DNA from 2 places in the Isoptericola sp. NPDC055063 genome. Region 1 is predicted to be linked to the other one. Evidence: predicted binding sites of a transcription regulator. Region 1 holds the regulator's gene; the other holds the start of a gene.
The links. The regulator LexA, encoded in region 1, represses DNA repair genes until DNA is damaged. The targets are predictions, from matches to a motif close to TCGAACANNTGTTCGA.
Positions count from the first base shown of each region.

Region 2: the regulator LexA is predicted to act here: its motif matches at 1,817-1,832, upstream of ACWF41_RS11870 (HNH endonuclease signature motif containing protein).

Region 1 is NZ_JBSGUW010000006.1:261,640-264,978, forward strand. Features, by position in the region: gene ACWF41_RS09760 (ATP-dependent DNA helicase) at 1-575, shown strand, start outside; gene ACWF41_RS09765 (L-lactate dehydrogenase) at 585-1,544, shown strand; gene lexA (transcriptional repressor LexA) at 1,627-2,448, opposite strand; gene ACWF41_RS09775 (LysM peptidoglycan-binding domain-containing protein) at 2,699-3,037, shown strand; gene nrdR (transcriptional regulator NrdR) at 3,164-3,339, shown strand, end outside.
Region 2 is NZ_JBSGUW010000008.1:176,895-180,233, reverse strand. Features, by position in the region: gene ACWF41_RS11880 (heavy metal translocating P-type ATPase) at 1-1,043, opposite strand, end outside; gene ACWF41_RS11875 (GNAT family N-acetyltransferase) at 1,118-1,732, opposite strand; gene ACWF41_RS11870 (HNH endonuclease signature motif containing protein) at 1,852-3,339, shown strand, end outside.

The sequences.
Region 1 (3,339 bases):
GCGAGCCGACCACCGACGCGCAGCTCGACGAGATCGCGGGGCTCGTCAAGGCGGCCGGCGGCCGCACCCTCGGGCTGTTCTCGTCCCGGCGCGCGGCGGTCGCGGCGGCCGAGGCGATGCGCGAGCGGCTCGACGTGCCGATCCTGTGCCAGGGCGACGACCAGCTGCCCACCCTCGTGAAGGCGTTCGCGGACGACCCGGCCACGTGCCTCTTCGGCACCCTCTCGCTCTGGCAGGGCGTGGACGTCCCCGGGCCCAGCTGCCAGCTCGTGCTCGTCGACCGGATCCCGTTCCCGCGCCCCGACGATCCGGTGAAGGCCGCGCGGGCCCGCTCGGTCGAGCAGGCGGGCGGGAACGGGTTCATGCAGGTCTCGGCCACGCACGCCGCCCTCCTGCTGGCCCAGGGGGCGGGACGCCTCGTGCGCACGGGGGACGATCGCGGCGTGGTCGCGGTCCTCGACCCGCGCCTCGCGACGGCCCGCTACGGGTCGTTCCTGACGCGGTCGATGCCAGACTTCTGGCCCACGACCGACGGCGAGCTGGTCCGTGCTGCGCTGCGGCGGCTGGACACCTAGCCTGGGCGCGTGGACGGCACACGCAGCACGACCAAGCTCGCGATCGTCGGCGCCGGCGCGGTGGGCTCCACCCTCGCGTACGCAGCGCTCGCCCGAGGGGCGGCACGCTCCATCGCCCTGATGGACGTCAACCGCGCCAAGGTCGAGGCCGAGGTCCTCGACCTGAGGCACGGGAGCATGTTCATCCCGCAGGCGGAGATCGAAGGCTCCGACGACGTCGAGGTGTGCCGCGGAGCCGACGTCGTGGCCGTCACCGCCGGCGCCAAGCAGAAGCCGGGCCAGAGTCGCCTGGACCTGGCCGAGGCGACGGTGGGCCTCACCCGCACGATCCTGCCGCGGCTGCTGGAGGTCGCGCCGGACGCGATCTACCTCATGGTGACCAACCCCGTCGACGTGGTGACGTACGCGGCGCAGGAGATCAGCGGCCTGCCGGCCGAGCGGGTGTTCGGCAGCGGCACGGTCCTGGACTCCTCCCGGCTGCGCGACGCGCTCGCCCGCCACTGCGGGGTCGCGGTCGGCAACGTGCACGCGAACATCGCGGGCGAGCACGGCGACTCGGAGATCGTGCTGTGGAGCTCGGCGACGATCGCCGGGGTGCCGCTGCTGGACTGGCGCCCCTTCCGTGGTCGGCCGCCGCTCGACGAGCCCGCCCGGCACCGGATCGCCACGGACGTCGTGGAGTCGGCCTACCGGGTCATCGCCGGCAAGGGGGCCACCAACTACGCCGTGGGCCTGGCAGCCACCCGCATCATCGAGGCGGTCCTGAACGACGAGCACCGCGTGATGAACGTGTCGTCCCGCCTGGACGGCTTCTACGGCATCAGCGACGTCTGCCTCTCGGTGCCGTCCCTGGTGGACCGGCGCGGCGTGGCGGAGACGATCGACACCCCGCTGTCCGACGACGAGGTCGCCGGCCTGCGGGCGTCGGCCGAGGGCATGCGCGAGGTGCAGCGCCGGCTCGGGTTCTGACCCGCGACGCGGCCCTGACGCGACTAACCCCCGGCCCGCACGGGCCGGGGGTTCGTCGCGCCGTCGGGGTGCGGCGTCGCGCTCAGAGGCTGCGGAGCACGGCCACCACCCGGCCGAGCACCTGGGCGTCGTCGCCCGGGATGGGGGAGTAGGCGGCATTCTGCGGCATGAGCCACGTGTGCCCGCCGGACTGCTTGAACGTCTTGACCGTCGCCTCGCCGTCGATCATGGCGGCGACGACCTCGCCGTTCTCCGCGACCGGCTGGCTGCGGACGACCACCCAGTCGCCGTCGCAGATGGCCGCGTCGACCATCGAGTCGCCCGCCACCTTGAGCAGGAACAGCTCGCCGTCGCCCACGACCTGGCGGGGGAGCGGGAAGACGTCCTCGACGACCTGCTCGGCGAGGATCGGGCCGCCCGCCGCGATCCGGCCCACGAGCGGGACGTAGGACGGGGCCTCGGCGGGCTGTGCGTCGGAGCCCGCGACCGAGCCGGCGGCGAACCCCGGGGTGCGCGGCGCGAACGCCGGGGTCCCGCCGTCGGTCGCGGCGGGTGCCTCGGGGTCGACGACCTCGATCGCGCGGGGCCGGTTCGGGTCACGGCGCAGGAAGCCCTTGCGCTCCAGCGTCGTCAGCTGATGCTTGACGGACGAGGGGCTGGCGAGACCCACGGCCTCGCCGATCTCCCGCATGGTCGGGGGGTAGCCGCGGTCCTCGACGGAGCGGCGGATCGTCTCGAGCACACGGCGCTGGCGCGGCGTGAGCCGGTCGGCCGCCGGGGCGATCTCGCTCACCGAGGCGAGCGCCGTCTCCGCTGTCGACGTGTCCTCAGGGGTCTCCTGCTGCGCCGGCCACGGCGTGGCAACCGTCGTGGACGCCGGGGCGTGGTCCCGTCCGCTGGTCATCGCGTTCTCCGTCCTGCAGGGGCGCGGCCCGCTGACGGGCCGATGAAATCCGACAAACCTTCCATCGCGCTGCTGGTCACTCTAGGCCAGTTCCGGCCCGACATCAAACATCTGTTCGATCAGGCCTCGACCGTGTCGTCGTGACGTGGTACACCTAGTACAGCCGTTCGACGTACAGGTGTTCGACGAACGGCTGTTCGACGGCAGTCGCCCGACCGGCGGCGACGCGACGTGAACCGGAGGTAGGACGATGCAGAACGCGCCCAGCACCACCGAAGCTCCGGGGTTCCTCGGGCTCGGCGGCCTCCGGCTCACGCGACGCGGGCGTGTCGTGGTCGCCGCGCTCGTCCTTCTCGTCCTCGTCGGCGCGGGCCTGGTCGGCCAGCGCGCGGTGGCGGACGCTCCCGGGTCGGGCGTGGAGGTCCGGCTCCACACGGTCCAGCCGGGCGAGACGCTGTGGCAGTACGCCCGCGCGGTCCGGGACTCGGGCGAGGACCTGCGCGACGTCGTCGCGGACCTCCGCCAGCTGAACGGCCTCACGACGGCGGAGCTGCAGGCCGGTCAGGTGGTGCTCCTGCCCGAGGACTGAGGGCGCGCGGCACGACCCGGCGCCGCGAAGATGCGAGGATGGACCCTGCTTGCGCCGGGCGCGGCGTCCCGCATACCTTGTCGGGCAGCCGGGCGCCGGTCCGGAGCCGAGCGCAGGAGACCAGCGATGCACTGCCCGTTCTGCCGCCACGAGGACTCGCGAGTCATCGACTCGCGCACCTCCGACGACGGTTCGTCGATCCGCCGACGGCGGCAGTGCCCGGCGTGCCAGCGCCGCTTCACCACGATCGAGACGGCGAGCCTGTCGGTCGCCAAGCGTTCCGGCGTGACCGAGCCGTTCAG
Region 2 (3,339 bases), on a different contig from region 1:
GAGGAGTACTGCTCTGCCGACGCGACGAGGCCGAGCAGCTCGTCCTCGTCGAACCCGGCCTCCGGGCGCACCTCGTCCACCTCGGGCGTGCCCCGCGTGAGCGTGCCCGTCTTGTCGAAGACGGCGGTCCGGACGCGTCCGAGCTGCTCGAGCACGCCCCCGCCCTTGACGATGACGCCGTTGCGCGACGCACGGCTCATGCCGCCCAGGAACGCGACCGGCGCCGCGATGAGCAGCGGGCACGGGGTGGCGAGCACCAGCACCTCGGCGAACCGCACCGCCTCGCCCGAGAGCGCCCACGCCACCGCGCCGAGCGCCAGCGAGAACGCCGTAAAGGGCACCGCGTACCGGTCCGCGAGGCGCACCACCGGCGCCCGGCTGGCGCTCGCCTCCGACACGAGCGCGACGATGCGCTGGTACTGGCTGTCCGCGGCGGCCGAGGCGGCGCGGACCGTCACCGCCACCGGGCCGTTCACCGACCCGCTCAGCAGCTCGTCGCCCGGGTGCTTCTCGACGGGCAGGCTCTCCCCGGTGAGGGACGACTCGTCCATCGACGTCGACCCGCTCACGAGGATCGCGTCGACCGGGACCAGCTCGCTCGGGCGCACGAGGAGCTCGTCGCCCACCCGCACGTCGCCCACGGGGACGTCGGTGATGTCGTCGCCCTCCATGCGGTGCGCGCGCTGCGGCGCGCGCGACAGCAGTGCGTCGAGCTCCCGCTTGGCGCGGTGGTTGGCGTAGTCCTCCAGCGCGTCGCCGCCGGTGAGCATGAGCACGACGACGAGCGCCGCCACGTACTCCCCCACCGCCACGGTCGCCACGATCGCGGTGATGGCGAGGACGTCGAGGCCGACGTTCCCGCGCAGCAGCTGCCGGACCATGCCCACGGCCTGCCAGACGGCGATCGCGAGCGCGTAGACGCCGAACAGCCACGACACCGCCGCCCCCGCGCCGCTGAGCCACAGCCCGATCCCGACCAGACCGACCACGACCGTGAGCGCGACGGCCCAGTACGTCCGCGCGAGCTCCTGCCAACGACTCATCCCGCCATCCTGCCCCGGTCGTGGGCGGGGCGCGGCTCGACGGCTGTCCCCCTGCTCACGTCGCCGTGGCCACGTCACGTCGCCGCGGGTGCTCCTTCTGGAGGCGGGGCGCCGTCGGGCCGGGCCAGCGGCGCGCGCAGGAGGAGCCCGAGGCCGCCCTCGAACGTCACCCCGGCCAGCCGCGGGCCGCGGGCCACCTCCACGAAGTGCCAGGGCCGGTGCAGCGCGATCGACGCGAGGTTGCGGGAGTTGACCACGAAGAAGACCTCTGGCGCGCGAACCGCCACCCAGTCGATCCGTGCCTGCGTGAGCGCCGTCGCGACGCCCCGCCGCCGCAGGCGTGGGTCGACCGTCACGCCACCCAGGTAGTGTCCGGCGGGGGCCGGGTCGGTCACCGCGGTGCGGAGCGACGTCTGGCCCCAGCCCACGACGGCTCCACCGCCCGGACCAGGCTCGACGTCGAGGCCGAGGTCGCGGGCGAGGTCGGGGGCGAGGTCGGGGGCGATCGTGGCGACGAGGACGCACCGGTCCTGGTCGCCGACCGCCCGCCGGTACGCGTCGGGACGGACCGCACGGCTGGCGCGCAGCCCCACGGCCGCCATGGCCTCGACGTCCGACTCCACCGCGGGGCGCACCGTGAGCGGGACGCGCTCACCCCCGCCGTCGGGTTCGTACGCGGCGAAAGACACGACGAACACCCTAGCCACGGAGACCCTGGCCACGGACTCAGCCCGACCCTCCGCCGTCGTTGTCCACAGATTGCCGGGAGGCTCCAGAACACGCGTTCGAACGTCGCTAGGCTCGGGGGATGACGACGACGCTCCCCGACTCCGCGACCGGCACCTCCGCCGGCACGCCTGCGGGTCGCGCGAGCGGGCCGGCTGACCTGAACGCGGCGGCGGAGCGGCTCGCCGCGATGCCACGGTCGTGGACCCCGTCGATCAGCGAGCTGCTCGAGGAAGAAGGACGATCTGGCAGGGGCGGGCCCGGCACTGAGCCGCAGCACCCTGCCTCCTCGAAGCAGCCCTCGTTGGCCGACCTGGACCGGGTGCTCGACGAGCTCGCCGAGAACGACGCCGAGATCGCTACCCTGCACGCCCACCGCGCGGTCCTCCTCGCACAGGCAACGGGCCTGGCCGAGGCCCTGGAGTCCGACCTCCTCGCCGACGACGACCCCGCCGACCCGACCGCCCGCCGGGCACCCTCCGCCCGGCGGCTCGAGCTCGCCCGCCGCGCCGTCACCACCGAGATCGCCACCACCCTGCACCTGGGCGAGCACGCCACCGGCACGCTGGTCGACCACGCCGTGGCGTTGACCGGCAAGGCCCCCGCGACCCTGACCGCCCTCAGCGCCGGCCGACTGTCCTGGGCGCATGCCACCGCCATCACCACACACCTCGCCGACCTGACCTCCGACGAGGCCGCACATGTCGAGCACACCGTCCTCGCCGCCGTCATGACAGCCGAGGTCAACCCCGACGACGCCCCCGGCACCACCGCCGGCACGGTCTCGTGCACGCCCACCCAGGTCGCCCGCCGCGCCCGCCGAGCCCGCGAGACCGCCCACCCCACCCCGCTCGACGTCCGCCACCACGAGGCCGCCCTCCGGCGCACGGTCTGGCTCGAGGACGACCACGACGGCATGTCCTGGCTCGTCGCCCACCTCCCCGCACCCCTCGCCCACGCCGCCTACGACCGCCTCACCCGCACCGCCCGCCACCTCACCACCAACAACGACGCTGGCAACGGCGCCGGCCGCGCTGGTGGCACTGGCGGCGGAGACGGCATGGGCGGCGGCCGCACCCTCGCCCAAGCCCGCGCCGACACCCTCACCGCGCTCCTGCTGGACGACGGCACCCTCGACCACACCACCGCGCCGGGCGGGACCCATGAGACGACCCATGACACAAGGCCAGTCGACGGCCGTCCGCACGACGACCCGAGCCCCGATCCCCCAGACGAAGCGCCCGACCTGAAATGCACTCAGTCGGCGATCGCGACGCTGGCGCGCTCCATCCGCCCCCAGGTCACGGTCACGGTCCCGGTCCTGACGCTGCTCGGCATCACGGACGCCCCGGCCACGATGAACGGGCACATCCCCATCGACCCCGACACCGCACGCACCCTGACAGCCCTCGCCCCCTCACTGCGGCGGATCCTGACCCACCCCGAGACCGGCACCGTCCTGTCCGTAGGGCGCACCACCTACACCACCCCCGCCGACCTCAAGAACCTCATCCGCCACCGCGACACCACCTGCCGCTTCCCCGGCTGCACCCACCCCGCCACCCAGTCC